3 regions of the Paenarthrobacter sp. R1 genome follow, and region 3 is predicted to be linked to each of the others. Evidence: riboswitches for the same ligand, from Rfam matches in the RefSeq annotation. Region 3 holds a riboswitch; each other region holds the start of a gene.
What was found. Region 3 has a riboswitch for S-adenosylmethionine ahead of QN084_RS03090 (aminotransferase class V-fold PLP-dependent enzyme). Riboswitches for the same ligand answer to the same signal wherever they lie in the genome.

Region 1: linked by a shared signal. The riboswitch ahead of QN084_RS08040 (DUF1737 domain-containing protein) and the one ahead of QN084_RS03090 (aminotransferase class V-fold PLP-dependent enzyme) in region 3 are both predicted to bind S-adenosylmethionine.
Region 2: linked by a shared signal. The riboswitch ahead of metX (homoserine O-acetyltransferase MetX) and the one ahead of QN084_RS03090 (aminotransferase class V-fold PLP-dependent enzyme) in region 3 are both predicted to bind S-adenosylmethionine.

The regions. Positions count from the first base shown of each region.
Region 1 covers NZ_CP127115.1:1,646,503-1,656,635, reverse strand. Annotated here, with positions in the region: gene QN084_RS08055 (hypothetical protein) at 1-108, opposite strand, end outside; gene QN084_RS08050 (O-succinylhomoserine sulfhydrylase) at 118-1,326, opposite strand; gene QN084_RS08045 (rhodanese-like domain-containing protein) at 1,330-1,740, opposite strand; gene QN084_RS08040 (DUF1737 domain-containing protein) at 1,737-2,003, opposite strand; SAM riboswitch class IV at 2,016-2,129, opposite strand; gene QN084_RS08035 (NtaA/DmoA family FMN-dependent monooxygenase) at 2,296-3,624, shown strand; gene QN084_RS08030 (aromatic amino acid ammonia-lyase) at 3,627-5,180, shown strand; gene QN084_RS08025 (PLP-dependent cysteine synthase family protein) at 5,174-6,235, shown strand; gene QN084_RS08020 (carboxymuconolactone decarboxylase family protein) at 6,304-6,786, shown strand; gene QN084_RS08015 (amino acid permease) at 7,000-8,502, opposite strand; gene QN084_RS08010 (aminodeoxychorismate lyase) at 8,797-9,738, opposite strand; gene cls (cardiolipin synthase) at 9,823-10,133, shown strand, end outside.
Region 2 covers NZ_CP127115.1:3,902,798-3,912,930, forward strand. Annotated here, with positions in the region: gene QN084_RS18600 (DeoR/GlpR family DNA-binding transcription regulator) at 1-22, shown strand, start outside; gene QN084_RS18605 (CPBP family intramembrane glutamic endopeptidase) at 66-821, shown strand; gene QN084_RS18610 (VOC family protein) at 955-1,593, opposite strand; gene QN084_RS18615 (bifunctional o-acetylhomoserine/o-acetylserine sulfhydrylase) at 1,830-3,146, shown strand; SAM riboswitch class IV at 3,306-3,421, shown strand; gene metX (homoserine O-acetyltransferase MetX) at 3,437-4,576, shown strand; gene QN084_RS18625 (hypothetical protein) at 4,563-4,976, opposite strand; gene QN084_RS18630 (ATP-binding protein) at 5,253-6,353, opposite strand; gene QN084_RS18635 (SGNH/GDSL hydrolase family protein) at 6,436-7,251, opposite strand; gene QN084_RS18640 (alpha/beta hydrolase) at 7,329-7,976, shown strand; gene QN084_RS18645 (RNA-binding S4 domain-containing protein) at 7,973-8,203, opposite strand; gene QN084_RS18650 (DMT family transporter) at 8,227-9,231, shown strand; gene QN084_RS18655 (glycine--tRNA ligase) at 9,302-10,133, shown strand, end outside.
Region 3 covers NZ_CP127115.1:627,011-637,143, reverse strand. Annotated here, with positions in the region: gene smpB (SsrA-binding protein SmpB) at 1-305, shown strand, start outside; RNA gene ssrA (transfer-messenger RNA) at 415-783, shown strand; gene QN084_RS03115 (S1C family serine protease) at 1,006-2,010, shown strand; gene QN084_RS03110 (hypothetical protein) at 2,056-2,385, opposite strand; gene QN084_RS03105 (MFS transporter) at 2,455-3,921, shown strand; gene QN084_RS03100 (metal-dependent transcriptional regulator) at 3,942-4,652, opposite strand; gene QN084_RS03095 (class I SAM-dependent methyltransferase) at 4,679-5,482, opposite strand; gene QN084_RS03090 (aminotransferase class V-fold PLP-dependent enzyme) at 5,601-7,010, opposite strand; SAM riboswitch class IV at 7,042-7,155, opposite strand; gene hisN (histidinol-phosphatase) at 7,337-8,149, opposite strand; gene rsgA (ribosome small subunit-dependent GTPase A) at 8,206-9,321, opposite strand; gene aroA (3-phosphoshikimate 1-carboxyvinyltransferase) at 9,324-10,133, opposite strand, start outside.

The DNA.
Region 1 (10,133 bases), 1.0 Mb from region 3:
GGCCGGATCGTGGGTGGTATAGACGCGGGGCACCGGAGATATTCCCGCCAGCCACACGACCGAACCCGCAACAATGACAGCCCCCGCGCGGCGGTATGGATGCCTCATGGCATGAGATTAGACCTGTTTGAGGGCCTTCTCCAGATCCAGGATGAGGTCGTTGACGTCCTCGAGCCCAACGGACAACCGGACCACGCCGTCGGAGAGCCCGATGGCTGCACGGCCTTCGGGTCCCATGGCCCTGTGGGTGGTGGTAGCCGGGTGGGTAATGAGCGACTTCGAGTCGCCCAGGTTGTTGGAGATGTCGATGACCCGCAACCCGTCGAGCAAAGCGAACGCGGCTTCCTTGGCGGAGCGGCCGGACGACGGCGAAAGCTCGAACGTCAACACGGTACCGCCGGCCTTCATCTGCTTGGCGGCCAGCTCATACTGCGGGTGGGATGTGAGCAAGGGGTATTTGACCCAGTTGATCGCAGGCTGATCTTCCAGCCATTCGGCAATCTTCAGCGCAGAGGCGGAACTGTGGTTCACCCGCAGGCCCATGGTCTCCAGGCCCTTGGTCAGCACCCACGCGTTGAACGCGGACAATGACGGCCCGGTGTGCCGCATGAGTTGCTTGACCGGGCCTTCGATGAACTCCTTGGTGCCCAGGATCGCGCCGCCCAGTACGCGGCCTTGGCCGTCGATGTGCTTCGTGCCGGAGTACACAATGACGTCGGCGCCGAGCTCGCCGCAGCGCTGGAGCAGGGGAGTGGCAAAGACGTTGTCCACCACCACTGTTGCCCCGGCGGCGTGCGCGAGCTCGCTGACGGCTGCGATGTCCACGATCTCCTGCATCGGGTTGGAGGGGGACTCGAAGAACACCGCGGTGGTGGGCTCGGAGAGGGCAGCGCGCCACTGGTCCAGGTCGGGGCCGTCTACGAACACGGTCTCCACGCCCCACCGCGGCAGGATCTCGTTGAGGATCACGAAGCAGGAGCCAAAGAGCGAGCGGGCGGCAACCACCCGGTCGCCGGCGCCCAGCAAGGCACCAAGGGCGGTGAAGACTGCGGACATGCCCGACGCCGTCGCGAAGCAGGCTTCGGTGCCTTCAAGGAGACGCAGCCGCTCCTGGAAGGTGGCAACGGAGGGGTTGCCGTAGCGGGAGTAGACGAAGCGTTCGTCTTCCCCGGTGAAGGCGCGCTCGGCAGCTGCCGCCGACTCGTAGACAAAGCCGGAGTTGAGGAAGACGGGCTCCGCCGTTTCCTGGAAATTGGTGCGGTCAAGGCCACCGCGAACGGCTTGGGTGTCTGGATTCCAGCCGGCGGCGTCAGGGTTGAAAGTCACTTCTTATTCGTTTCCAAGGTTGGTTGGCAGGCCGCGGTTTTTCCAGCCGTTGACGGTCCGTTCGCCGTAACGGTCCGGTTCACCTTCGAAGCCTTCGAGGACGTTGTAGGCGGTGAAACCTGCCTGGGTTGCGGCGATGGCCGCAGCAATGGAGCGCTGGCCGGACCGGCAAAGGAACACAAGCTCAACGCCGTCTCCCTCGGGTGCCTGTTGCTGCAGGTCTTCGATGAAGCGGGAGTTCGGGACGCCGCCTGCAAGGTTCCACTGGATGAACAGGGGATCGTTTTCCGTGGCCTTGGTGTCGGGGATGCCGATGTGGGCCCACTCGCCCTCGGTGCGGACGTCCACCAGGATGGCACCGTCCTGCAGCTTCGCCCAGGCATCCTGCGGGGTCAGGTCTCCGGCGTAGCTCATGCGTGGCCCTCGAATGCTGCCTCGTCCTCGTAGTTCTCCAGCTCATCCACGGCATTGGCCACGGCGGCATCCGCGCTGGCGACGGCGGCAGGCAACACCACTGCCTGTGCCACGATGACGTCCGTTCCGTTGAAGGTGGCCGACGGGCTGCCATGCAGGACGTAGCCTTCAGCGAGGGCGTTGCTGATCCGTTCGCAGAAGTCCCGGGTGTCCGGGCCCGTGATCAAACGGTAGGAAAGTCTCTCTTCGATGGGTTCAGGCATTAATGTGCTCCTCAGTCACGCTTGCAGTTCGAAGTGTCGAATACGCCGAGTAGTCACCTGAGGCACCCCGCCGCGGGAGAGGGTTGCCGACCAGCAAGTCAGGGCTTGGCGCTGGTACTCATTACTCAAGAAGAAAATAACATCCGCGGCCGTTGCGACGCATGTGGCGGGTGTCCCGCCGTCGTCATGTTGCGTAACCGGACCGGCCGCCGGGACTGGACCATTTAAGACGTCACGGGAGCATAATTGACGCAATACGACCCCCTGTAACTTCGCATGAAATCAGGTCGCGGTGAACGGACAGAGCAGTTCTACACTCAAGCCCATGCTGCATTTCGGATGGTTCGTGGGCCATGGATTCGGTGTCCAGGGCTGGGGGACTCCCGGCTACAGCCTTGGCTATGACTGGAAGAAGCCTGCGCTCTACCAGGAGGCGGTCAGGGCTTTTGAACGGTCGGGGCTGGACCTGTTCATCATCGAAGATTCACTCACCGTCCCGGACACGTACGGCGGCACCGCGGAAGTGTCGCTCGCGCACGCGTCCTTCGCTCCGAAGCACGATCCCTTGGCCCTGGTGCCGTACCTGCTGTCCGCGACGGAACACCTCGGCATTGTGCCCACCATCAGCGCGTCCTTCTACCCGCCTTTCACCGCGGCCAGGCTCCTTGCCACCCTGCAGCATTTCTCCGAGGGCCAACTCGGCTGGAACGTGGTGACCTCCGGCAGCGACCTCGCCGCGCAGAATTACGGACTGGACCAGCAGATCGAGCACGACCTGCGTTACGAGAAGGCGGAGGAATTCGTCGACGTCGTCCGGCGGCTTTGGCGGAGCTGGGAACCGGACGCCGTGCTGGAGGACGTGGAGGCAGGCCGGTTTGCGGACCACACCAAAGTCCATCCCATCAACCACGACGGGCAGTTTTTCAAGGTCCGGGGTCCGCTGAATACGGCACCCCTTCCCGAGGAACCGGTGTTGGTTCAGGCCGGCGCATCGCCGAGGGGCAAAGCGTTCGCGGGCGGCCACGCCGACGTCGCCATCGCCCTGGCCCGCGGGGTAGACGGGATGAAGGCCTACCGCGATTCCATCCGTGCCGAAGCCGCCAATGCCGGGCGGAATCCCGACGACGTCAAGGTACTTTTTGTCCTCAAGCCCACCGTGGTGGGGTCTGCTGCGGAGGGGGAGGAACTGCGGGCACGGCGCAAGGAACTGACCCAGCGCGACATCGACAGCCAGCTCAACTCGATCTCCTACCTTTCGGTGATCGACTTCAAGCAATTCGACCTCGATCAGCCCCTCCCCGAGCTGAGCACCAACAGTAACCAAGGAACGCTGGAACACTTCGCCAAAGCTGCTCCTCCCGGGTCCACGCTGCGGCAGATCCTGCAGGCCCGCAGCGGCGGCGCCGGTGATTCGATCATCGGGACCGCCGGAGAGATCGCCGACTACCTAGAGGAGACGGGCGAGGCCGTGGGCGGTGACGGCTTCCTGTTTTCCGGGTTCGTCGATCCGGTGACGGTGCATGGGGTCCTGGACAAACTGACTCCCGAACTTCGTCGCCGCGGCCTGCTGAGGAAAAGCTATGGCAACGGCGGTTTCCGGCAGAATCTCCTGGATTTCTGACCATGTTTCCGGAGTCGAAGGTGCTGCTGATCGGGACGGCGCCAGTGCATGCAGAAAGCATCGCCATGGCGGCGGCGGACGACTCCTGCCACGTGAAACTCAACCATGATGCCCTGACTTTGATCGGCCGTTCACGGGAAGTCGTGGAGCACGTGGCGGCCTCCGGCGAGCGGGTTTACGGCCTCAACACCCTCCTGGGGTCCGGCCGCGATACCGCTGTTGAGGAAGGCTCCATCCTTGCCTACCAAGTGCAGGTGGTCAGGTACCACAACAGCGGGGTGGGACCCTACCTGAGCCGCGCCGAAGCACGTGCCGTGATCCTCGCCCGCCTGGTCGGATTCAGTCGCGGCGGCTCCGGCGTCCGGCCCGAAACAGCCCGCTTCTACGCCGACCTCCTGAACCGTGGCGTCCACCCCGCCATCCCGGCCGAAGGTTCGGTGGGCTCTTCCGACCTCACCCAACTGGCCGCCGTCGCCGCCGTCGCGATCGGTGAGGGAGAAGCGCTTGACGCGTCCGGCGTCCTGGTGCCCGGCGCCAAGGCCCTCGCGGACGCCGGACTTCAGCCCCTCACGCTCCACGCCGGTGAGGCCTTGGCCCTCGTCAGCGCCAATGCCTATTCGGTAGGTGCCGGCACCCTCGCCTTGCTGAGGTTGCGGCATGTGGCCCGGCTTGCGGACGTCGCGCTCGCCCTCTCCCTGGAAACCATCGCAAGGTACGACGGCGGCGGCGACCTCAGCCCCTTCTCGCCGGCTATCCAATCGGCCAAGGCCGTGGACGGCCAACGGGAATCGGCCGCCGCCGTCCGCCGCCTGTTGAGCGGCGGGTGGCTGGAAGATGTACGGCCGGAAGTTTCCGTGCAGGACCCCCTGTCCTTCAGGGCTGCGCCTCAGACGCACGGGGCGTTCAGGGCCTCGGTGGGGCAGTTGGCGGCAGCGTTGGACGTGGAATTGAACGGCAGGGGTGACAATCCGCTGGTGGACCTCGAATCGGGGCAGATGGTCTCCGGGGGCAACTTCCAGCCGATGCAGCTGGCGTTGGCCTTCGAGGGCTTGCGCTTGGCGCTCGCCCACGTGGGCATTCCGAGTGAACGCAGGATCGCCAAGCTCTACCCGCCGCAGCGTGCCATCCGGGCGAAGCATCTTGCCGCCGCGGCCGGGTCCGGCCTGGTGCAGGAAGAGTTGCCGGGGCTGCTGTGGTACTCGGCGGCCGGGCTCCTCGCCGAACTGAAATTCCTGGCAGCGCCGGCCACCCTTGGCGCACCCACCTTGTCCGCCGACGTCGAAGACCATTCAACCCTCGCGCCGCTCGCCCTGCAGCAACTGGTGAAATCCGTGGACGCCGTGGAGAAGCTGCTCGCCATTGAGGCCCTGACGGCGTCCTATCTGCTGCTCGAAGCGGGAGCTGCGCAGCCGCTGGGCAAGGGGACCGCCGCCGTCGTTGGCCGCCTTGCCGACGTCCTTGCAGACCGGCCGTCCGCCCCGGAACTGGTGGAGCACGCGCGGCGGGAGCTTCGGATTGTTGTTGACGGACTCCGGCAAGGTGGAAACGAATGGTGACGACGGCACATCGGAAGCACGGCGCGCATGCTGCAACGGTCCCTCCCGATGCGTTGGACGCCTCCGTGCTGGAGAGGGTAGGGAACACCCCGCTGGTGAAGCTCGAAGCCCTGGGCCGCGGGTTGGGCAGCAGCATCCACATTAAGCTTGAGTCGGAGAATCCCGGCGGATCCATCAAGGACCGGACGGCCTTGAGCATGGTCCGGGCAGCCGAACGGTCCGGCGAGTTGAAGCCCGGGGCCACCATCGTGGAGAGTACGTCGGGCAATACGGGGATCGGCCTCGCGCTGATCGGGCGGCTCACCGGGCATCCGGTGGTGGTGGTCACCGGCGACACCATTTCCTCGGAAAAACTCGCCGCCTTGCACAGCTACGGTGCGCGGGTGATCCTGACCGATTGGAGTGCGCCGTCCGAATCCCCGGAGAACGCCCGGGCCGTGGCTGCACGCGTTGTGGAGGGGACCCCCGGAGCTTGGCGTCCCATGCAGTTCGACAACCCGGCCAACCCCCTGGCGCATTACCGGACCACGGGACCGGAAATCTGGGAACAGACCGGGGGCGCCGTAACCCACTTCGTGGCGGGCATCGGCACTGGCGGGACCATCAGCGGCAACGGGCGGTACTTGAAGGAACGGGTGGCGAAGGAGCGGCCGGGCGGGCACGTAGAAGTGGTGGGCGCCGATCCCTACGGCTCCGCCTACAGCGGTGGCCATCCCGGCGAAATCCTGGTGGATGGCGTGGGGAACTCATGGCCGGCCGCGGAGTGGCCCAAGATCTTCGACCGCTCGATCGTTGACCGATTCCTCCGCATCCCCAACGACGAGGTCTACACAGTGGTGCACCGGCTTCTTGACGAAGAGGGCCTGTCCTTGGGGCCGTCGTCGGGACTCACTGTGGCAGCGGCCTTGCGGGTGGCCAGGGCGGCGCCCCATGGTTCGGTGGTGGTGGCGATAGCCCCCGACGCCGGCACGAACTACCTCAGCAAAGCCTTCAACCCGCAGTGGCTGGCTGAGAACCACATCCGCCTCGCGGTGGACATCGTCCCCGGCGAGTGATCCCTCTATCACGTCCCGCCGGGTTTTGGGCGGCGCTCTATCACGTCCCGTTGCGCTAGGCTCCAAGCATGCCCGAACAGGAGACAACGCCGCGCCTCGCCGGCTATCTGGACAAGCAACAGCCGGACCTCTACGCCACGTTGACGCACTACTCGCAGCAGTTAGTGGATGAAGCCGACCGGGTGGGGATTCCGCGGAAGACCTTGGAACTCATCAACTACCTGTGTTCGCAAATCAACGGATGCGCGTTTTGCCTGGACCTTCATCAACGGCGGGCCTTGAAGTACGGAGAGACGGAGCAGCGGTTGTCCCTGGTTGCCGTCTACAGGGAAGTGGGGCTGTTCGAGGCCGCAGAGGTCCTGGCCATGAAGATTGCCGAGCAGATCACCCGAATGAGCACCTCCAGGCCCAGCGCCGAGCTCTTCGCTGAAGCCCGGGAGCACTATTCGGACGAGCAGATCAGCGTGATTTGCATGGCAGCAATCGGCATCAATGCCTTCAACAGGCTGTCCATACTGAGCGAGCATCCGGTCCGGGTGGCCAAGAAGTAGCTGTCCAGGCGTACCTCCACGACCCTCTTTGGGCTCACTAGGCGCCGCTAGGCCGGGTTTTCCCGGCGTGTTGGGCCTCCGCCGTCTCAAAGTGGGTGGTGGCGGCACACCCTGCCGAGGCTTCGAGGGCTTTTAGATAGAGATTTGCAGACGAAAGCAGCCCCCGTGCAACCAATGAAGGTTGCTCGGGGGCTGCCCTGGTTCCAAATGAGGTCAGGAGCCTACAGAGGCCTTGCCCTCGACCGCTCGGGGGAGCCGCCGGCGTCGTCCGTACTTGAAGTAGAAGACGGCGTAGCAAGCACCAACGAACGGGATGCCGAACAGCAGCGCTGCAACCTGGTTGGGATCGAAGGCGATGCCCACCAGGGACACAACGCACAGCGCAAACGCGAGGATTGGTACCAGCGGGAACAGCGGAGCGCGGTAGGGGAGCGAGGAGAGGTCGCCGCCGTTCCGTACGAAGGTCCGCCGGTAAACGAAGTGCGAGGCCACGATGGACATCCAAACGCCCACGGTTGCGAAGCCCGCAACAGAGACCAACACAAGGTAAACAGTGGCGGGTGCCACGACGCTGCTGATCAACGATGCCAGCCCGCCCAGCATGCTGACGCAGAGTGCGACCATGGGGATACCGCGCTTGGTGAGTTTTCGGAACGCCTTGGGCGCATGGCCCTCGTCGGCGAGGGAGAACAGCATCCGCGCACAGGAGAAGAGGCCGCAGTTGCCGGCGGACAACAACGCTGTGATGATCACGAAGTTCATGATGTCCGCAGCGAACGGGATGCCGAGCATGGAGAACACCGTCACGAACGGGCTTTCGTCAACGCTGACCTTCTCGTAAGGGATGGTTGCTGCGATGACCAGAATCGCCCCGACAAAGAAGATCATGAGCCGGATGACCGTGGTGCGCATGGCCTTGGGGATGTTCTTGCCCGGATCCTCGGTTTCACCCGCAGCCACACCGATCAGTTCCGAACCGGAGAAGGCATAGAACACGGCCAGGCACGTTACAAAAACGCCGGTGAAGCCGTTGGGGAACAAGCCTTGGGAGGTGGTGAAGTTCTCCGTCAATGACGGGTAATCGCCCTGCGCCAGCGGGTGGAAGCCCAGCAAAGCGGCGCCGCCCAGGATGATCAGGCCGACGACGGCGGCAACCTTGATCAGCGCGAACCAGAACTCCGATTCGCCAAAGACACGCGATGAAATCGCATTGAGGGTGAAGAGGACGGCGGCGAAGATGAAGCACCAGATCCAGACGTCGACGTCCGGGAACCAGCGCTGCATGAGCAACCCGGCTGCTGTGAACTCCGATCCCAGGGCCACCGCCCAGCAGAGCCAATACAACCAGGCAGTGGCGAAACCGGTGGCGGGCCCAATGGTCCGCGCTGCATAAATGTGGAACGCGCCTGAGACGGGGAACGCAACGGCGAGCTCCCCGAGGCAGGCCATGACCAGGTAGACCACCACGGCGCCGACGAGGAAAGCGATGACGGCTCCCAGTGGTCCTGCGGTGGCGATGGTGTAACCCGAGCTGACAAACAGGCCCGAACCGATGACGCCGCCCATGGCGATCATCACCAGGTGGCGGGCACCCATGGAACGGCGAAGGCCTTCGGCGGAAGACCCTCGATCCGATGCATCAACGTCTGAAGGCCTTCTGTCCGACGACGCGTCGGTGGCCGATCCCTCGGCATGTGTTGGGGAGCTGAGTCCCATATTCCCTCCGGAAAGTTAGCCGGCAAACTCTAAAAGGTGGTGCAAGGAGGAGGTGATCCAACTAACACGAGAACAAGGTTCATCACAGGACGAAGCCCCATTTCAAGGAGGCTAAGGAAGCCGATTGGACGCGAAGGAGCGCAAAGCCTGAGCTTAAGAGTTTCTAATCAGAGCGTCATCAGAGCGATTACTTCACTTGCTGTCTGTTAGGTTCCTTGCGGGCAGCTTCCGTGCAGGCGCCTGGACCCAGGGTGCACCCCCGCTGCACCCAAGGCGCACGTCCAGGACGTGTTCCTATTCGATGCCCGCGAAAAGCTGGTTCAACTCAGCGGTCAGCTGCTTGCGGACTGCGGGCGAGCCGATTTCCTGGCCATTGATGTGGTTGACGGGCGCGATCAAGCGAATGCTCGAAATCAACCAGACAGCATCAGCATCAAAGAGGTCCTGAGGCACCAGCGGACCGTAGCCGAGCTCCCAGCCCGCTGCCTTGGCCGCCGCAAAAAGGGCGCCTTGGGACGTGCCGGGCAGGATGCCGCTGTCCAGTTGGGGCGTGATCAGGCGCCGGACCGTCTTGACGGAACCTTCGCCGTCGTCCACCGTCTCCAGGTGGGCCAGCAGCACCGTGGAGGTAGGCCCTTCAAGGACGCGGCCGTCGGTGGACGTGAAGATGGCGTCGTCCGCCCCCTGCTTGTGCGCGTAACGCAGCGCGGCCATGTTCACGGCGTAGGACAGCGTCTTGGCGCCCAGCAGCAGCCAAGGCGCCCGTTCGCCGGCCTCGGTGTCGAAACCGCGGTCAAGAAGTACGACGTCGATGCCCGTCTCGCGCTGCCGGCGACTGCCCGCGGGTGAGGGCGAAGCCTGGACCCAGCACGTGGGCGTTGCGGCGCCTTCGACGCCGCGGGTCACCAGGAGCTTGACGACGACTTCGTCTTCCTCGGGCGTTGGAGCAGGGTAGTTCGTGCGGAATTGAGCGAGGGCGGTATCGATGGCGCTGCGCCAGGCATCCTGCCCCGGAATGGCCAGATCGAGTGCCGCTGCGGAACTGCCCAAGCGGTTCAGGTGCGCCTGTACCTTGCGAGGCCTGCCTTGGACGGCGAGCAGGGATTCAAAGACTCCGTCACCGCGTGTGGCACCCAGATCCGTGGCCATGAGCTGCGGCTGGCTGGAATCGGCCACCCTGCCGTTCGGGTAGGCAGGATCAAGGAAAACGAGGACCGTTGGCGCGGGAGAAGTCATGATCCCAGCTTAGTGGCGCCCGGCAACGCGCACGGCGGATAGGCTGTGGTCACCGTTAGTTCATGAACCGTGGGGGTTTGTCGAATGCTTTTCCCTTTTCCGCTGGGCCCTGAATGGACGTGGCTTTTGGGCGTTTGGGTCATTGCGGAAGTCATCATGCGCATTGTCCTCCTGGGCATCATTCCCGGTAATCGCCGCCCCACCACGGCCATGGCCTGGCTGCTGGCCGTCTTCCTGATTCCTTCCGTGGGCTTCGTCCTGTTCCTGCTGTTCGGCAACTTCAAGCTCTCCAAACGCCGGAGGGAACAGCAGGAAGCGGTCAACCACAGGGTCCGGTCCGTCACGTCCGATCTGTCCGACCCCACGAGCGAGTACTCCGGCCCGGAATGGGTCCG
Region 2 (10,133 bases), 1.5 Mb from region 3:
CGCCACGCACGTTGCGGACTGACAGCTCCCGGGGAAGCAACAGGATCTGAAGGCAAGATAGGAACATGCTCCTAGCCTCACGACGCCGCCTGCGCGCCGAAGTACTCATTGTCCTGGGTCTTTCGCTGGGCCAGTCTGCCGTGTATTCGGTGGTCCAGCTCCTGGACAAGATGACCAGGGCGCCGTTGTCGGAGGCAACCTCGACGCTCAACAGGTCCCAAAGCACGCGCGAGTACTTCGACCTCACCTACCAATTGCTGGACATCCTGTTCGCCCTGGTGCCGGTGGTCCTGGTTTTCTACTTCCTGTCCCTCCAAGCCTCGGGAGGATCAGCATTTGCCCGTCTTGGCTTCAACTTCGCCCGGCCAGGCAAGGATGCGCTGCAAGGCCTCGGCCTGGCAGCGGCCATCGGGATTCCGTCCCTTGGCCTGTATGCCGCAGGCCGGGCGCTGGGCATCACCACGGCGATCATACCCAGCGGCTTGGACACGTACTGGTGGACCGTGCCTGTGCTGGTGCTCTCCGCCATCCGCCACGGGATCGTCGAAGAAGTCATTGTGGTGGGCTACCTGCTGGACCGTTTCGGCAAGTTCGGGTGGAGCACAGCCGCGGCAATCGTGGTCAGCGCGTTGCTGCGGGGCAGCTACCACCTCTACCAAGGGTTCGGTCCGTTCATCGGCAACGTGGTCATGGGCTTGGTGTTCGCGTGGCTTTATACCAAGACCAAGCGCGTGATGCCGCTGGTGATAGCCCACGCGCTGCTGGACATCGTGGCATTCGTCGGCTTCAGCCTCTTTGGGAAGGCCGTGGGGCTGGGCTGACCGGGTAGGCGTAGGGCCGGGAGGCCTGTGGGCATGGAGGCCCGGACCCGCCCCTTAAAGGTATTCGGCCGCCATCGGTGGGTGACGTCATTGGCACCCGCTGATGGCGGCCGAAGTATTGTGTGGAACAGCGTCAGATGGTGACGGCTCCTGCGGCGGTTTCGAAAGTGACGGACATGATGCCGGGGGTTCCGTGCGGTGCCATCCACTGGACGGCGACGTCCTCGAGCGGCTTCTCCACGGGTTCACCCAACCACTCGGTCACGCGCTCTGCGGAACCGGCGATGGTGAGGCTGGACATCTTGACGTCGCTCTCGTAGACCTTGGACGGGTGCAGGGAGGGGTCGCCTTCCCACTTGAGCATGTACGGCACCTGCGGGTCGGCGATCAAGCCGAGGATGCCGATCTGCTGCCACACGAGTTCGCGGCCGTCCGGGAACTTGCGGTTGCCCGGTACTGCGGAGCGGCCGAGGCGTGCTTCGAACGGGGCAAGGTCGTCAACGGCGACGCACCAGCCCATCCATCCACCGCCGGCTGCCGAGCGTGCCCGGACTGCCTGGCCAAAGGGTGCCTTATCCGAAGCGGGGTGGTCCAGGACCTCCACGACTTCAAGGTATTTGCTGTCCGCGAGGGGAATGATCATGTTCCGGGTGCCGAAGCGGGGGTGCACTCCGCCCCGGACTGCGTCCACTCCCAGTGCTGCGGAAATTCGTTCGGTAGTGGCCAGGAGGCCATCTTTTTCACAAGCGTAAGAGACGTGATCCATGCGCATGGCTTCATCTTGGCACTTTGTGATTCGGGTCTCAGCTAAGTCTTGCCTAACTAAGATGGGATGTTACGGCGTGCCCTGAGGCCGGGCACCGTCCCCGGCCCTGTCCCGTCGCGGAAAGACCGAAAAATACTGTCTTCGTCATAAAGGTGGGTAATTCCGTGCCGGCTTCCTAGACTGGCCGCAGTTCCAAGCACTCCCCGTTACTAAACCCATGCGCTACGAAGAGGAGCCACGTCATGTCCCAGGGATGGTCTTTCGAAACCCGCCAGATCCACGCAGGCCAGGAGCCGGATGCTGCAACCGGTGCACGCTCGCTGCCGATTTACCAGACCACTTCCTTCGTGTTCCCCAGTGCGGAGAGTGCCGCCAACCGGTTTGCGCTGGCGGAACTGGCTCCCATCTACACCCGCATTGGCAACCCCACCCAGGACGCAGTGGAACAGCGCATTGCCAGCCTTGAGGGCGGGCTCGGGGCCCTGCTGCTCAGCTCGGGCCAGGCGGCGGAGACCTTCGCGATCCTGAACATCGCCGAGGCCGGTGACCACGTGGTGGCCAGCCCCAGCCTGTACGGCGGAACCTACAACCTCCTGGCGCACACCCTGAAGAAGTTCGGTATTTCCGTGACCTTCGTCGAGGATCCGGACAACCTGGAGCAGTGGCGCAACGCCGTGCAGCCCAACACCAAGCTGTTCTTCGGCGAAGTTGTATCCAACCCCCGCCAGGACGTGCTGGACATCGAAGGCGTCGCCGCGGTTGCCCATGAAGCGGGTGTCCCGCTGATCGTGGACAACACGCTTTCCACGCCCTACCTGATCCGTCCCATCGAGTGGGGTGCGGACATTGTGGTCCACTCGGCCACCAAGTACCTGGGTGGCCATGGTGCTGCCATTGCCGGGGTGATCGTGGATTCCGGAAACTTCGACTTCAGCCAGGACCCGGAGCGCTTCCCGAACTTCAACACTCCCGACCCCAGCTACAACGGCCTGGTCTACGCCCGCGACCTCGGCAAGGACGGCGCCCTCGGCGCCAACCTTTCCTACATCCTGAAGGCCCGCGTCCAGTTGCTGCGCGACCTTGGTTCCGCAGTATCGCCGTTCAACGCCTTCCTTATTGCCCAAGGCCTGGAAACCTTGAGCCTGCGGGTGGAGCGTCACGTGGCCAACGCCACCAAGGTGGCCGAATGGCTTGAAGCCCGTGACGACGTCGAAGCGGTCGCCTATGCGGGCCTGCCGTCCAGCCCCTGGTACGACCGTGGCCGCAAGTACGGTCCCCGTGGCACGGGGGCCGTTGTTGCTTTTACCATCAAGGGTGGCGTCGAAGCCGGCAAGCGCTTCGTCGATGCCTTGGAACTGCACTCCCATGTGGCAAACATCGGTGATGTCCGTTCCCTGGTCATCCACCCGGCGTCGACCACCCACAGCCAGCTGACCGCGGAACAGCAGGCCGTTGCCGGAGTAAACCCGGGCCTCGTCCGCCTGTCCGTGGGAATCGAGCACATCGATGACATCATTGCCGACCTCGAGGCCGGATTCCGCGCGGCAAAGGGTGCCTGAACCCGCCTGACGTGCGTCGCGGCGGGCCGCCCGGATTGAGGATTCTTCGCCGGGCGGCCCCGTCACGTGCGCGTTCGTGAACTAAAACGCCCTGAACCGTCATACTGCTGTCACATTCTTCGCCAGAACGGCCGTTCTCTTCCTAAACTCTAGGTGTTAGGTCATGAGTGCCAGCGATCAGCCCCGGCTTGCTGGCCGGCAACCCTCCTCCGCGGTGGGGTGCCCCGGGTGAGGACCTGGCCTGCCGCAATAACGGCGGCGGGCAAGCGCGAGGTTTAGGTGTCAAAGGAATGACCATTACTGCCACATCCCTTCCCACGTCGGAAGAACAGGACGGAACCGTCAAATACGCCCGCGTGGGTTCCCTGGAGCTGGAAGCCGGCGGGTTTCTCCCGGACGTTGTCCTGGCCTATGAGACCTGGGGCAAGCTCAATGCCGACGCCTCAAACGCCGTCCTCGTGGAGCACGCCCTGACGGGTAGTACGCATGTTGCACGCGGCGCCTCGGACGAGGAAGGCTGGTGGGAGCAGCTCGTTGGCCCGGGCGCAACGATCGACACCAACAGGTTCTTTGTCATTTCCATCAACATCGTGGGCGGCTGCTACGGCAGCACAGGGCCGTCGTCGCAAGCCCCGGACGGCAAGCCCTGGGGCTCCCGTTTCCCACTGGTGACCCTGCGCGACAGCACAGTGGCCGAAGCCCGGCTCGCCGACGCCTTGGGGATCCGGCAGTGGCATGCAGTGCTGGGCGGCTCGATGGGCGGGGCGCGCGCCTTGGAATGGGCAGTGACCTTCCCGAACAGGGTGGAGCGCTGCGCCGTGATTTCCGTAGGTGCCTACAGCACCGCGGAGCAGATCGCGTTTGCGCAGGCACAGACGCTCGCAATCCGCCAGGATCCGAACTTCAACAACGGTGACTACTACCATGGCCCGGCACCTGAAACCGGCCTTGCCTTGGCGCGGCGGATTGCCCACATCACGTATCGTTCCGCGCTGGAGCTGGACCTCCGCTTCGGCCGGGAAGCGCAGCCGCAGGAGAAACCGCTGACCGCCGCCGTGCTGGGGGAGCGGGGGCGCTACCAGGTGGAGAGTTACTTGGACCACCAGGGCACCAAGCTGGTGCGCCGCTTCGATGCCAACAGCTACATCGCGATCACCGAGGCCCTGATGTCCCACGACGTCAGGCGGGGACGCGGCCCGCTCAAGGAAGCGTTGTCCCGGGCCACGGCACAGTTTTTTGTGGCGGCCGTGAACTCCGACCGGCTCTACTTCCCGGCACAGTCGCACGAACTCGCCGAAGCCTTGCCGGGCGACGTCCCGGTCCACATCATCGAAGCCCCCATCGGGCACGACGGCTTCCTCACGGAGATCGGCCAGCTCGCGGGCCAGCTGGGCGCAGCCTTCTTTGCCGAAGACTTCAGCCGTTCATGATCTCGCCGCGCTGCTTCATGTAGTCCTCCATGGCGATCTCGCCGTTGCTGAACTTCGCGTCCAGCTCTGCGAGCTTCCGCGCCCGGTAGCCCTGCGGCGCAGAGCCTCCACTTGCCGGGGGCGGCACCTGTGGTGAAGCGCCCGACGGCGGTACCTCCGGCGGCGTTGCATCAGCCGGGCGGATGTCGGCGGGTCCCGTCGGATACCCGGGGTAGTTCTGCGGCGGATAGGCCTGGCCGGGGTAGTTGTGCGGCGGGTAGCCTGGCCCGGGAAGGTTCTGCGGCGGGTAGCCACGGAAGCCGTCGTTATGGATTCGGCGCGCCTTGGACCGGTTGTACATGCGGATTCCAACTGGAATCACCCATGAGCAGACGATGATCCAGAAGATCAGATTGTTCACAGTGGAGCCCTCCTAGGTCCTATCCCAGCTTAGCCCCGTCGCGTCAGGGCTTCGCCGCCGCGGCAGCCCAACCATCAAACCTCCAGGTTGGGGAGCGCCAGACAAACCAAAAAGAGAACTACTTTGCCGACGTGAGTAGGGTCCAGAGAGCTCCGAACGCGAAAAATGATCCCATCAAGATGTATACGAAGCCCAGGCCCTTGATACGAGCCTACACCGATGACTTGTTTTGGCAGCCTACGGGATCGGGCTCGGCGCACTAGTACCGTGAGATGACTAGTCTGTGTTCAGATTGCGCAAATACTGTCGAAGGCCCGGTATCGCGAAATCGATCTTCCCGTGGCCGGCAGGTTCCACCAGGCCGGCGGCGAGCAGGCGCGAGCGATAGTTGGCGACTAGATTGGTCTTTGCCTTCAGCCTCTCTCCAAGGTCTCCGGCGATCGAAGGACCGTCATCCTGCGCCATTGCGCGAAGGAACTGGAGGTCCTTTGCCGACACGGTTGAGAGTGCGGCTTCGATGACCGTGCGGGCATTGCGCCTGTGGGCGGCCTGTACCGCGCGGTCCGCCTCGGCATCTGTCAGCGTGCCGTTGTTATTTTCCGCTTCGCGCCAGAGGAAGTAGCCGACGAGCTGGATCAAGAAGGGGTAGCCACCGGTCGACTCGGCTGCCTTTTGGACCAGGTGGGGCGGGACACGGAAGCCGGCGGTGGCGAAGATGGAGGCGAAAGACCGTTCAACGTCGCGGATGCCCGCCGCATGGAGGTCGATTTTGTCGGCCCGGCGCAGGAACGTGGCAACGCCTTCATTGAGCAGGTCGGATACGGCTGCAGGCAGTCCGGCGAATACCAGGCCGATCGGCATCCGGTCCTGGATGAAGTGCTGGACGCTGGCCGCCAATTGAGCGAGTTCGTTGCGGTCGGCGGCGTGGATTTCATCCACCGTGATGATCAGGCCGGTGTGTTTGTTGTCGAGGATGTGGAGAAGTTCTTCGCCGAGCTTGCGCCATGCTACTTGGCGTTCGGGTGCCAACTGGGTGGTGATGCTGAATCCTGCGGCGCCGATGGCGGTGATCCGCCGGTTCTGCGGACCGCTGCCAAGTTCCTGGGTCAGGCTGAGCATTTCCTCGCCGACGCGACCCATGAAGCCTTCCGTTGCAGTCTCCGCGATGACTGCCCAGCCTTCTTGGCGGGCGGCGTCATGGACCTCCCCGAGCATCACCGTCTTGCCGATCCCGCGGGCTCCGGTGAAGATCGTGAGCAGTCCCGGTGCCCCGGAACCAAGCCGCAAACCGTATTTGAACTCATCAAGCAGGCCTGACCGTCCAATGATTTCCGGAGGAGTTGCTCCTGCTGAGGGCCTGAATGGATTCTCGATCATGTATCAAGCTTATGAGTCGTTGTGAGTTTTGTGAGTTTGGCGCTCCTGGTGAGGCTTATGAGTTTTGTGAGTATCCTCATGGTCAGTTAGCACCTGAAACGGGACCCGGCGTCGGGCGCTTTGGCGTGATGCCGTCCCCGGAAGACTGGTGCCGCAACCTGCGGATGACCCACGGAACGAAGTACTCGCGGGCCCACACGAGGTCCGAGGACCTGGCTTCGCGCCACGTGCGCGGCGGGAGCGGTTTGGGTGCCATCGGTTCCAGGGTGTGCGGCACGTTCAGTGCCTCCAGCACCATGGTGGCGATGGTGTGGTGGCCCAACGGCGAGAAATGCAGCCGGTCCACGTCCCACATCTGCGGATCAGCGAGTTGCCGCAGGGACCACATGTCGGCGACCACTGCGTCGTGCCGGGCGGCGACGGTTCGCAGGTTCTCGTTGTAGATGGCTACCTTGCCGCGGATCCGGCCAAGCACCGAGGACGCCGTGTCAGGGCCATTGAACAGCACCACGGTGGCGCCGCCCGAGCTGAGCTCCTGGACGGCGGCATCGAGCTTGGTGGCCAGCAGATCGGGGTCCCCGCCGGGGCGGATGAGATCGTTGCCGCCAGCCGAAATGGACACCAGATCCGGCTTGAGTTCCAGGCACGGCCCCACCTGTTCGTCCACGATCTGCTGCAGCAGGCGCCCGCGGATGGCGAGGTTGGCGTAGGCGAAATCGGCATGCCCTCGCCCGAGTTCCTCGGCCACGCGATCGGCCCAGCCGCGGAACCCGCCCGGGCTCCCGGGTTCAGGATCTCCGATGCCTTCGGTAAACGAATCTCCCAGCGCCACGTACCGGCTCCAGGGATGCTTTTGGACAGTTCCTCCGGGCGTCACCAACGAATTGCTCTCACTCACGATTCATATCCTGCCCCGTACATGCGAACCTACGCGACCGTAAGTTGTTACCCGCGGGTAACTGCAAGAATGGACCCATGACTGAAGCCGTAGCTTTTCCCGCACCCGTTGTCCTGTGGTCCCATGACGAAGCCGAACGGGCCGGCAAGCCCCTTCTGGTCCTGCTTCATGGATACGGCTCCAACGAGGACGATCTCTTCAGCCTCGCCGGCCTGCTGCCCGCCGACTTCGTCGTGGCCTCCCTGCGGGCTCCCATGCCCATGGGCCCCGGGTTCACGTGGTTCCCGCTGACTGCCTCGATCGACTACTCCCTGGACGCCGTGAAGCTGGCGGCAGAGTACGCCCTCGAATGGTTGGACACCGTCAAGGCGAACCACTCGTCCGTGACGTTGCTGGGGTTCTCCATGGGCATGGCCATGGCAACCACCATGCTCCGGTACCGGCCCGCCGACTTCGCTGCCGTCGTCGGGCTTTCAGGCTTCGTGATCGACGCCGGAGCTGACGCGGACTTCCGCGACGACGAACTGGACGGCTCGGTGCCGATGTTCTGGGGACGCGACCAGCAGGATCCGGTGATCACTCCGGACAAGATCGAATACACCATGGGCTGGGTCCGCAAGCATGTGGACCTCACCAAGGTGCTTTACACGGGAATGTGGCACGGCATCAACCAGCAGGAAATCGGCCACGTGGGCGAATTCCTCACCCACAAGGTACTTGGCTAGGAACGGCCGGCGATCCTGACCGTCTGGCCGTTCACTGTGACGGTGTCGCCGGGATGGAGTTGGCGGCCGCGGCGTTCTTCGATGTCGTTGTTGACCTTGACCAGTCCGTTCTTGATGAGCTCCGTCGCCTCGACCCCGTCCTCCACCAGGTTGGCAAGCTTCAACAGTTGGCCCAGGCGGATCATGTCGTCGCGGATGGGAATCTCTTCGATTTCGGGATTGCTCATAGAGCAATAATGCCTGAAGTAGTGTGGTGACAGTGCCGAATCCTTCCCACCGTCCCGCCTTTCCGCTTGCCCTCGGGCTGCCGCTTGCCCTGGTGACAGGCCTGGTCCTGCCGCTCCAAGGCCGCATTAACGGGGCGCTCGCCGTCAAGCTCGAGGACGGCATTACCGCTTCTGTGGTGAGCTTCACCACAGGCCTGGTGGTGATTGCGGCTATCTCGCTCGCTACGCCCAAAGGCAGGTCGGGGCTGCAGAGTATTCTCCCGGCCGTCCGCAACCGCAGCTTCCCGCCGTACTACGTCATGGCCGGGGCCGTCGGCGCCTTTTTCGTTTTTGCGCAATCCTTCACGGTCGGCTTGCTGGGCGTCGCGCTGTTCACCGTTGCCACCGTTACCGGACAGACCCTCAGCGGCCTGCTGGTGGACCGCATGGGCATCGCTCCCGGCGGCAAGCGGTCGATCACGGGCGTACGGGTCCTGGGAAGCGTCCTCACCGTGGCCGCGGTCGCCTGGGCCGTGTCCCCGCGCTTTGGTGGAACGGCCGACGTCGGCGCTTTGGTGCTGCCGGTCATCCTGCCTTTGGTGGCGGGTTTCCTCATGAGCTTCCAACAGGCCATGAACGGGACCGCCACCGTCCACTACGGCACCCCCATCGCGGCCACGCTCGTCAATTTCCTGGCCGGTTCCCTTGTCCTCTGGGTGGCCTTGCTGATCAAGCTCGCGGTAGCCGGGGCCGGGAACCCCCTTCCCTCCGAGTGGTGGTACTACGCCGGCGGACCGTTGGGATGCATCGCCATCGGCCTGGCGGCCCTGCTGGTGCGGAGCCTTGGCGTGCTGGTCACCGGGCTTGGCATGATCGCCGGGCAACTGGTGGGGTCCTTGGTGCTCGACGTCGTGATCCCCACTGCGGGCACGGTGGTCGCCTTGCCCACGGTGCTGGGCACGCTCTTGACGCTGGCCGCGATCGTCGTGGCCAGCCTTCCCTGGCCCAGGGGATCCTTCCCCGGAAGGCCAGGCGCCAAAGGCCGGTAGGCTAGAACAGGCATTGTCCCAAGCAACCGCGGACCGCACCCAGCGGCCCTGTAGAAATATGGAGTACCCCATGGCAGCAAAATCCGTCCTCGACCAGGTCATTTCCCTCTCCAAGCGGAGGGGCTTCGTGTTCCAGGCCGGTGAGATCTATGGTGGCTCCCGCTCTGCGTGGGACTACGGTCCCCTCGGTGCAGAGCTGAAGGAAAACATCAAGCGCCAGTGGTGGCAGAGTGTTGTCCGCGGCCGTGAAGACGTGGTGGGCCTGGATTCCTCGGTGATCCTGCCCCGCCAGGTATGGGAAGCATCCGGCCACGTGGAGGTCTTCTCCGATCCCCTGGTGGAGTGCCTCTCCTGCCACAAGCGCTACCGGGCCGACCACCTCGAAGAAGAGTACGAGGAAAAGAAGGGCCGCCCCGCGGAAAACGGCTTGGCGGACATCGCCTGCGCCAACTGCGGAACCCGCGGGCAGTGGACCGAACCCCAGGAGTTCTCCGGCCTGCTGAAGACCTTCCTTGGCCCGGTGGCCAGCGAGGAAGGCCTGCACTACCTGCGCCCGGAGACGGCGCAGGGCATCTTCGTGAACTTCAACAACGTGCTCACCACGTCCCGGAAGAAGCCGCCGTTCGGCATCGGACAGATCGGCAAGTCCTTCCGCAACGAGATCACCCCCGGCAACTTCATCTTCCGTACCCGCGAGTTCGAGCAGATGGAGATGGAATTCTTCGTCGAGCCCGGCACGGACGAGGAATGGCACCAGTACTGGATGAAGGAGCGCATGGCCTGGTACACGGGCCTGGGCATCCGCGAAGAAAACCTCCGCTTCTTTGAGCACCCGCAGGAGAAGCTGAGCCACTACTCCAAGGGCACAACGGACATCGAATACCGTTTCGGTTTCCAGGGCT
Region 3 (10,133 bases):
ATGAGTTGTGGATGGAGGGCATCCACATCCCGGAGTACAACCAGGGGAGCTGGACCAACCACGCCGCGCGCCGGCGTCGTAAGCTCTTGCTGCACCGGGAAGAACTGGACAAGATCTCGCACAAAATCCGCGAGTCCGGGTTCACGGTGGTGCCCCTTCAGTTGTACTTCCTGGATGGGCGGGCAAAAGTGGAAATCGCGATCGCCCGCGGTAAGAAGGACTACGACAAGCGCCAAACGCTGCGGGAGCAGCAGGACAAGCGCGAGTCGTTGCGCGAATTGCGGGAACGTAACCGACGCTCGTAGCGGGTCGCGGAACCCGCGCGGGTTCCCGGGAATGATCTTCGGGGAACATGCGTTATGATTGGTAGTCCGGCGGGAGTGATGAGCAAACGCCGGTTTGGTAACAAAATACGGGGATGATCGGTTTCGACGATGTTAGTCGCGACAGGTGAAGCGGGCCGAGGATGCAGAATTATCTCGTTAACGCTGTCTGCAAACCAATAAGTGCCGAATCTAAGCGCACTGACTTCGCTCTTGCTGCCTAAGCAGTAAGACAGTCCGTCAGCCCGGGGTTGCTATCGCCCCGGTTCCTGGCGTCATTTAGATAGCCACTGCTGTTTGCCTTCGTCATTGGGGTAAACAGGACTTTTAGATGACTGGGCCTGGATCAGCCACCTGTTTGCAGGATGGCTGGGGCCGAGAAAATCCGACGCAAACTGCGCCCGGAGAAGCCCTGACAACACGACATCGGACGGGGGTTCAATTCCCCCCATCTCCACCCTTGAAAGCCCTCGGACACTCGTCCGGGGGCTTTCTTTTGCCCTCCTGCAGCCCGGCGGTGCCGTGCTGGGGAAGCCCGGCGCTGGGGCAGGGGCCACACCGCGGCCGGTACATCGCAGCAGGTTCACCCACGGCGTAGCCGGGACAGGACTAGGGGACCCGGCGCATCGGTTGTAGTGGATAGGCCCGCAGGGGCATCGGCCGGGTGGCAGGAGGCAACATGATGGACGTCGGGCGCGAGTTTGCATTCGAAGACAACAATCCGGGAGCGGGCAACGGGACCGAAACCGACGACGACGACGTCCTGGACGCGTACTCGCAAACGGTCATCCGCGTGGCCGGCTCGGTGACGCCGCATGTGGCCGCCATCGAGATGGTCAGCACCCGGCGCAACGGCCGGGTTCGGGTGGGCAGCGGCTCGGCTGTGGTCTTTACCGTCGACGGCTACCTGCTCACCAACGCCCACGTCGTTGCCGGGACCGAGTCCGGCCGGGCCGTCTTCGCCGACGGCAAGCAAAGCGACGTCCAACTGGTGGGTGCCGATCTGTTGTCCGACCTCGCCGTGGTTCGGGGACTGGGCAGAACCCCGCCTCCCGCTGTGTTGGGGAACGCGGAATTCCTGCGGGTGGGCCAGTTGGTCATCGCCGTCGGTAATCCCTTGGGGCTGTCCGGCTCCGTGACGGCGGGTGTTGTCAGCGGGCTCGGAAGGTCCATTCCAGTGCGTGCAGGGGAGCACAGGCGGGTGATCGAAGATGTGATCCAAACCGACGCAGCACTGAACCCCGGGAACTCCGGGGGAGCGCTGGCTGACACCAAGGGACGCATTGTGGGCATCAATACCGCCGTTGCCGGGCTGGGACTTGGCCTGGCGGTTCCCATTAATAGGACAACCCAGCGGATCATCTCATCACTTCTCAAGGATGGTCGCGTCCACCGGGCCTATCTGGGGCTGGTGAGCACACCCATACCGCTCGACGCGAGCGCGGTGGTGCGCACGGGCCAGAAGGAAGGGCTGCGCGTCGTGGAAGTGATCGCCGGTTCCCCGGCCGAGTTGTCCGGGTTGCAGCCGGGGGATGTGGTTCTCCAAGCCCAAGGACGGGCCGTTTCCAGTGCCGAGAGCCTGCAGAAGCTTCTCTTCGAGGAGGCGATCGGTCAGCCGTTCCCCTTGACGGTTCTGCGGGAGGGAAAACTGGTGGGGCTGGTTGCGGTTCCGTCGGAAATGGGCTGAGGCGGCCTTGGCTTCCCGGTCAGATGCCAGGACGACCGGAAGAGGTTATTGGTCTTCGGCGCGGACGTCCACGACGCCCACGAAGCGGCTGCCGATACCCTCATACTCGGTTCGTACGTCCCCGGCGAACAACTCGGGCAGCTCCCTGCTGCGGTGATGCCCGCAGTAGACGAATGAGAACTCCGGCCACCATTTCTTGGGCCTGACTGCCTCGGAATAGTTGCAGACCGCGCAGTCCAGGTGCACCCACACCGGACGTTTGCCGGTACGGTTTGCGCGGGACTGCACCAACCATGGCGGCGGGTTGTCCTGGAGATCTCGAAGGTCCGATTCCGACAGCCGGGGCGGGATGCCGTGGCGCTGGGCCATTTCCATGGAGATATCAAGGGCCAAAGCGGCATCACGTCTGCTGATCACCACTCAACGATACGGCAAGCGTAGGCTGTGCACATGACGGCTGAAGCGGCCCTGCCACCCAGCACACCCTTGCAGCGGCGGGTCTTGGTGGTGGCGATCGTGGCATCTTTCATCGCCATCCTGGATGGCTTTGTGGTCAATCTCGCGCTGCCGGCGATCGGGCGCGAATTGGGCGGCGGCCTGGTGATCCAACAATGGGTGGTGGATGCCTATCTGCTGACCTTGGGTTCCCTCATCCTTGTTGCCGGTTCGCTGTCGGACCATTTTGGCCGGGCGAGGATCCTCGAATGGGGACTGACCGGCTTCGCAGTCACCTCGGTTCTGTGCGGCTTGGCATGGAACGGGGAAATGCTGGTGATCTCCCGCGCCCTGCAGGGGATTGCCGGCGCGCTCCTGGTACCAAGTTCCCTGGCGATGATCGTGACGGTGTTCTCCGGTCCGGCCCAATCCAAGGCCATTGGCCAATGGTCCGGTTGGACGAGTGCGGCGGCGATCGTTGCGCCTTTGATCGGGGGCGTCTCCGTTGACCTGCTGTCCTGGCGTGTCATCTTCTTCATCAACGTCATTCCCGCCGCGGTGATCTGGCCGATGCTGGTGCGGCTGCGAAGTTCCGATGCCGCAAGGGACAAGAGCAAGAAGATCGACTACACCGGAGCTGCCCTGGCGATGGTGGGGCTTGGCGGCCCGGTCTTTGCCTTCATTGAGCAGGGTCGCCTGGGGTGGTCGGCCCCGCAGGTTTGGCTGCCGTTGGTGGTGGGCGTCCTCGCCTTGGTGCTTTTCCTGCTCCATGAGAACAGGACCGCAGAACCCATGCTGCCGCTGCGGCTGTTTGGCATCCGGAATGTCGGCTGGGGCAACCTGGCCACGCTGGCCATCTACGGTGCCATTTCCCAGGGATTCTTCGTCCTGGGCATTTACCTTCAGCAGGTGGGCGGCATGGGTGCCACGACGGCGGGGATCGCCCTGCTGCCCGGAACCGTGATCCTTATGCTGGCTGCCTCGTACTTCGGCGGACTGGCCGGTAAGCACGGGCCCCGGTGGTTCATGACGGCGGGCCCTTTGCTGTGCGGTGCCGGGTTCCTCATGTCGCTATCCATCCAGGAACCGTTGGATTATTGGACGCAGGTCTTCCCCGGCCAAGTGGTGTTCGGCGTGGGGCTCGCCACCTTGGTTGCACCGCTCACCGCAGCCATTCTCGGTGCTGTGCCAACGGAGGAGGCAGGCATAGGATCTGCCGTCAACAACGCAGTGGCCCGCATAGCCGGCCTCATTTGTATTGCCTTCGCAGGTCTCATCGTCGGTCCCGCTTTCACCAGGGAGGGCCTCTATGCCGCTCTCTGGGTCACAGCGGGACTGTTCTTCCTGGGTGGCCTGGCCTCCGCCGTCGGAATCCGGAACGAAGTACCTCCTGCGGGGGGACAGCCGGCGGATGCTTCTGGCAGCGAAGGCGGAAAAGCGGCCGACGACGGCGGCACGGCCCACCAGCCAGGCTGACCGCCAGGTGCCCGCTTGAGTCAGCGCGTGAGGACACAGCCTTCGTGGGTTTCTGTGCTCTGGACCCAGAGTGCTGAGGTTACTTCGTCGGCAAGGTCGAATTCGCGCCGGGCGGACCCGCTGCCCACGCGGACCACCAAGGCCCCTCCGAAGGGCTTGCGCCCCACCACTTCCACGCGGGCATCCAGGGAAATGTCCTCGGCGGCCAAGTAGCGCAGCAAATCGGGATTCTCATCGCTGATGCGGGTGATACGGCCGGAATGGCCCTCGTCGAGTTCGATCAGGCGGTAGGCATGCGGCAACTCCACCGATCCGTCCGACGCGGGGATCGGGTCACCATGCGGGTCCCGCACGGGATGGCCGAGCTTCGCGGACATCCTTTCGATGAAGGTGTCGGAGACGGCATGCTCCAGCATCTCGGCTTCATCGTGGACCTCGTCCCAGCTATAGCCCAGTTCTTCAACGAGGTACGTCTCAATCAGCCGGTGCCGGCGCACCATGGACAGTGCCAGCCGCATGCCTTCAGGGGTCAACCGAATGGCGCTGTAAGGCTGGTGGTCTACCAGGCCCTGGTCCTTGAGCTTGCGGACCATCTCGGACACCGACGAGTTGGCAACCCCCAACCGCTGGGCAAGTTGCGAGGAAGTGATCGGCTTGTCCTGCCACTCCGTGTAGGAGTAGATGACCTTGACGTAGTCCTCGATCGAGGAGGAGGGCGTGCTGGTCTTCACGTTCCAAGCCTACCGTGGCCGCCGGCTCAGGCCTTGCGGGCCCGCCAGGTGTGCGTCACGTACGGCAAGGCGAGGAGCTCGCCGCGGGCATGGTGCAAGTGCTCGTAGAGGTACCACTCCAGGTTGCCCATCACTTTCTCCCGGGTGGCCTGATTGGCGCGCAGGTAGTAGCTGCGGGACTTGGTCAGTTCCATGATGTCCTCGGGGGACACTGCGTCCTGCCAGCTGGTGACGTGGCTTTCGAGGTTCTCGAACTCCGGGCCCACCACTGGCCGGAACCCCGGCTTATGGACATCACCGGCATGCATGATGCGTGAAAGGCGATGAACCCAGGCCACGGAGGTGTCCAGTTGGTTCCAGATGAGGCCGAGCGTTCCGTGCGGACGGAGGATCCGGGCAATCTCGGTACTTGCCTTGAGCGGATCGCACCAGTGCCAGGCCTGGGCGACACTGACGACGTCGAAAACTGAGTCCGCCAGTCCCGTCACTTCGGCAGTACCTTCAACGGCGTGCGCCTGCGGGCAGTTCTTCCGCAGCTGGTCCAGCATGTCCGCGGAAGGGTCGACGGCGCTGACCTGCAGGCCCCGGTCGAGCAGCAGTGCTGTGAATTTGCCTGTCCCTGCGCCAATATCGGCCGCGGTCCGTGCGTTCGGGGGCAGCAGCCAATCGACGGAATCCGCCGGGTACCCGGGGCGGACCCGATCATAATGTTCGCCGCCGTCCTGGAAGCTCTGCCCCAGTTCCCGACGTCGGTGCGCGTGCAGCTTTGGGCCGCCGGCGCGTCCGGCGCGTCCGGCACCTCCGGAAGAAACCGGGAGGCCGGAGGGCAGTGATCCTCCGGATTCGTTGCTTGAACGCGTGGACACGCGGGGGACTCCTTCAGCGGCAGTAGTCAGGGATACCCAAAGAATCTACCGCAGCAACGTGGCGCCAAGGCCGGGAAGGCTCCTAGTCCACGGTGCAGGGAGCGGCCCCGGCGGTTCCGGGCGTATTGGGCGCCCACTCCGGGTAGCTGCGGTGATCGTTTGAGGGGACCCAACGGCCCTCGTCCACGACGTAATCCCAGCCAAGTCCGGTGGTCTTCAGTTGCCGGATGCCGGCCAGCAGCCTGGCAGCGTCCTCAAGCCGGGAGCCGACGCCGAAGCTGGCGCGCAGTGAACCGGACGGCAAGCCGAGGCGCTTCAGGAGCGGGTGGGCGCAGAAACGGCCATCGCGCAGGCCCACGCCGTGCTCGGCGGCCAGGTAAGCCGCCACCAGTCCCGCGTCGAAGCCTTCAACGGAGAAGTTGACGACGCCGATGGTGTCGGTGGAATCACTGAAGATCCGGTGGACGGTGACCCCTTCAATGGATTCCAAGCCCTCAACCAGGAAGGATCGGATTGCCACCTCATGGTTGTGCCAGTCCTGTTGGTCCAAGCCGGCCAGCACCTGGGTAGCCCGCGCCAAGGTGGCTGCCCCCAGGACGTTGGGGGAGCCGCCCTCGTGCCGGGCCGGACCAGTTGCCCAGCTCACCGAATCCAGGCGCGCTTCACGAACGGCGCCGCCGCCGGCAAGGTGTGGGGTTCCGGCGTCGAGCCAATCGGGACGGCCGACCACGACGCCTGCGCCGAAGGGCGCGTAGAGCTTGTGCCCCGAGAAGACGACGTAGTCCACGTCGCTCTCGGAAATGTTGATGCGCCGGTGCGGGGCGAGCTGGGCTGCATCGACGACGATCCGCGCGTCGAACTCATGCGCCAACGCTGCGAGCTCTGCAATCGGCAGGATTTCGCCGGTGACGTTGGAAGCGCCGGTCACAGCGAGCAGGGATATTCCGCCCTGGCTCAATTCATCGCGCAGGTTGGCGATGGTGGCAGACAACGTGGGGGAGGCGATGACGCTGCGGTGCGGTACGCCCTGCCAGGGAAGCAGGTTGGCGTGGTGCTCAATGTCGAGGTACAGCACTTCACCGGCCGGTGCGCCGTCAAGCTGGGGGAGGCATCCGGCGAGGAGGTTCAGCGAATCGGTGGTGTTGCGGGTGAAGATGACTGAATCATCCGGCCGGCCGCCAACGAAGTCCCGCACGATGTTCCGCGAGTTTTCATAGACGGACGTGCTGATTTGGGATGCGTAACCGGCGCCACGGTGCACACTGGCGTAATAGGGCAGGATTTCATTCAAGTAGGCAGAGACGATGGTCAGTGCCGGGGCCGACGCTCCGTAGTCAAGGTTTGCGTACCTGACGTGGCCCCCTTGGATCAGGGGAGCCTGCAGCTCTGCTCCTGTGACGGCGGCCAGCGGTCGCGCTGCGAGGGCTTCGTGGGCCGCGTGGTCATCTCCGAAAGCGGGCAGGACGGTGGAATCGAACGTAACAGTGCTCATGGGACCTCACTCAAGAAGGACCCCTCCAAGGGATCCGCGCTTGCCGTATCCGTTCCGGACCGGCCTGGTCGTCACCCGGGGCACCCCACCGCGAATGGAGGGTTGCCGGCCAGCAAACCGGGGTTTAGCGCTGGCACTCGTGACCTGTAGAAGAGACTAGGACACCTTCCGTGGACGATTCAAAGCGGGAGGAGTTTGTTAAGCGGTTTGTTACGGAGAGAGCCGAATCCCGTTTTGTTCGAATAATCGACGGCGATGGCACCCTGAAGTGGGTTTGTCGCCGTCGATTATTCGCAGCATTACGGTTCGGCTGTTGCCGGAGCGCGCTAAAGGAGATCGTCGATCTCCGGGTTGAGACGCTTCAGGACCTCTGAGTGGAGGATGGAATTGGTGGCCAGCGCGTTGCCGCCGAAGGGGCCGTCTTCGCCCTCAAGCGAGGTGAACCTGCCGCCGGCCTCCGTGACGATCGGCACCAAGGCAGCCATGTCGTACAGGTTTAGTTCCGGTTCGCAGGCGATGTCCACGGCACCTTCGGCCACCAGGCAGTAGGACCAGAAATCCCCGAAGGCGCGGGTCCGCCAGACGTCGTCAGTGAGGGAAAGGAATTCGTCCAGGTTTCCGCGCTCCTTCCATCCCGAAAGGCTCGAGAAGGACAGTGACGCGTCCGCCAACGAAGAGACATTGGAGACTTTCAAACGGGTGGCCGATGCGAGGGACCGCCCTGTGTAGGCTCCCATGCCCTTGGCGGCCCACCAGCGTTTGCCGAGTGCCGGCGCGCTGACCACACCCACCACGGGCTCGTCCTCGTCAACGAGGGCGATCAAGGTCGCCCACACCGGCACCCCTCGAACAAAGTTCTTCGTCCCGTCGATGGGGTCGATGATCCAGCGCCGCGATCCATGGCCGCTGCTGCCGAACTCTTCGCCCAGCACGGCGTCGCGGGGACGCGAACGCGAGAGCTGGCCGCGGATGGCTTCCTCGGCGGCCTTGTCCGCATCGGTGACCGGCGTCAGGTCGGGTTTGGTTTCGATCTGCAGGTCCAGGGCCTTGAACCGGTCCATGGTCTGGGCGTCCACCGAATCGGCCAGGACGTGGGCCAGCCGCAGGTCATCGTTGTAACTGGAAACGGGTTGGGTCATGCCACCAAACTATCGCGAAACAATCCCTGCACCCGGGAAGTGGTGCTTTTCCCGTCTCAGTTGACGGTGCCGAGTTCCTTGGTTTCCTTCGCCTCCAGGCGTGGGTCCGCTCCGAGGAGCCGGCGCAGGGACGCCAGCCTTGCGGTGCCGGAAGGTCCGGCATGCCCTTCGTTGACCCAGGCGTCCAGTCCGCAGTTGACGGCGTTGGCGTCGTGTTTGCAGCCCCGTTCGCAGTCTTCGGTACCGGGCTCGAGGTCCGGGAAGGAGTGCAGGATCCGGTCCGGGTCAACGTGGGCCAATCCGAAGGAACGGATGCCGGGAGTATCGATGATCCAGCTGCCCGAAGGAGCGTCGGCCAGCTTGAGGGCCAGGGCCGACGATGAAGTATGCCGGCCGCGGCCCGTCACGGCGTTGACTCCGCCGGTTGCCCGTTCCGCGCCCGTCAGCGCATTGACCATGGTGGACTTGCCGACGCCGGAGTGCCCCAGCATGACGGTCACTTTTCCATCGAGGTGGTCCCGCAGGCGGGACACCGCTTCGCTGTCGAGCCGGGCGGACAAGCCGTCGTCCGAGCGGGCATCGATGCCGGATGCCTGTGAATCCGCCGTGCGGCTGATGATGACCGGAAAGTCCAGGCTGAGGTAGTTCGAAAGAAGTTCCGCCGGATCCTTGACGTCCGCCTTGGTGATGAGCAGCAGCGGCTCTATGCCGGCGTCGTAGGCTGCCACCAAGGCGCGGTCGATGAAACCTGTACGCGGCTCCGGGTTGGCCGCGGCCACCACCACTACCAGCTGGTCGGCGTTCGCCACCACTACCCGCTCGATCGGGTCCGTGTCATCGGCGCTGCGACGCAACAGGGTCCGGCGTTCTTCGACGCGGACCAGCCGCGCCAGGGTATCGGGGCTGCCGGAGACATCGCCCACCAAGGCAACGAAATCGCCCGGAACCACCGGCGTGCGGCGGAGTTCGCGGGCCCTGGCTGCAATGACTACGCGTTCGTTGTCAGAGTCCTCGCCCACGATCGCCGTGTAGCGCCCGCGGTCGACCGTGATGATTCGTCCCACCACGGCGTCGTCGTGGCTGGGACGGTCCTTGGTGCGGGGCCTGGAACCCTTCTTGTTCGGACGGATGCGGACATCCGATTCGTCCCAGGAGCGTGCGTCGCGGCCCATGGTCAGCGGTTGCCCCCGGTTGTGCCCGCCTGTGGGAATTCGCCGGAATCGTGGGTAGCCTGCCCGAGCATGGCTGCCCACATGTGCGGGAATTCGGGCATCGTTTTGGAAGTCGTGGCGATGTCTTCCACTTCCACCCCTTCCACGGCGAGCCCGAGGATGGCACCCGCCGTAGCCATGCGGTGGTCCGCATAGCTGTGCACGACGCCGCCGTGCAGGGCAGCCGGACGGATGATGAGACCGTCCGCGGTTTCTTCCGCGTCCCCGCCGAGGCGGTTGATCTCGTTCACCAACGCGGCGAGCCGGTCCGTTTCGTGGCCCCTGAGGTGGGCGATCCCGGTCAGGCGGGAGGGTCCGCTGGCCAAAGCGCACAGGGCGGCAACGGTGGGAGCCAGTTCGCTGGTCTCGTCAAAGTCCGCCCCCTTGATGTCGGGACCGCCCGTGACGGTGAGCGTGCCGTCTTCCAGCGTGACGGTTGCCCCCATGGTGGTGAGGATGCTGCGCCAGAGGTCACCCACCTGGGTTGTCCGGAGGGGCCAGTTGGGGATTCTGACGGTGCCGCGGGTGGCCAGCGCGGCGGCCAGGAAGGGACCGGCGTTGGACAGGTCCTGTTCGATGCGCTGGTCGAAGGCACGGATGGGGCCGGGAGCCACGCGCCAATGGTTGGGCACCGAATCGTCCACGCTGACCCCTACGCTGCGGAGCACGGATACTGTCATGCTGATGTGGTCGAGGCTTGGCACCGGCTTGCCGACATGTTCAAGATGCAGGCCTTCGGTGAAGCGCGCGCCCACCAGCAACAACGCCGATAC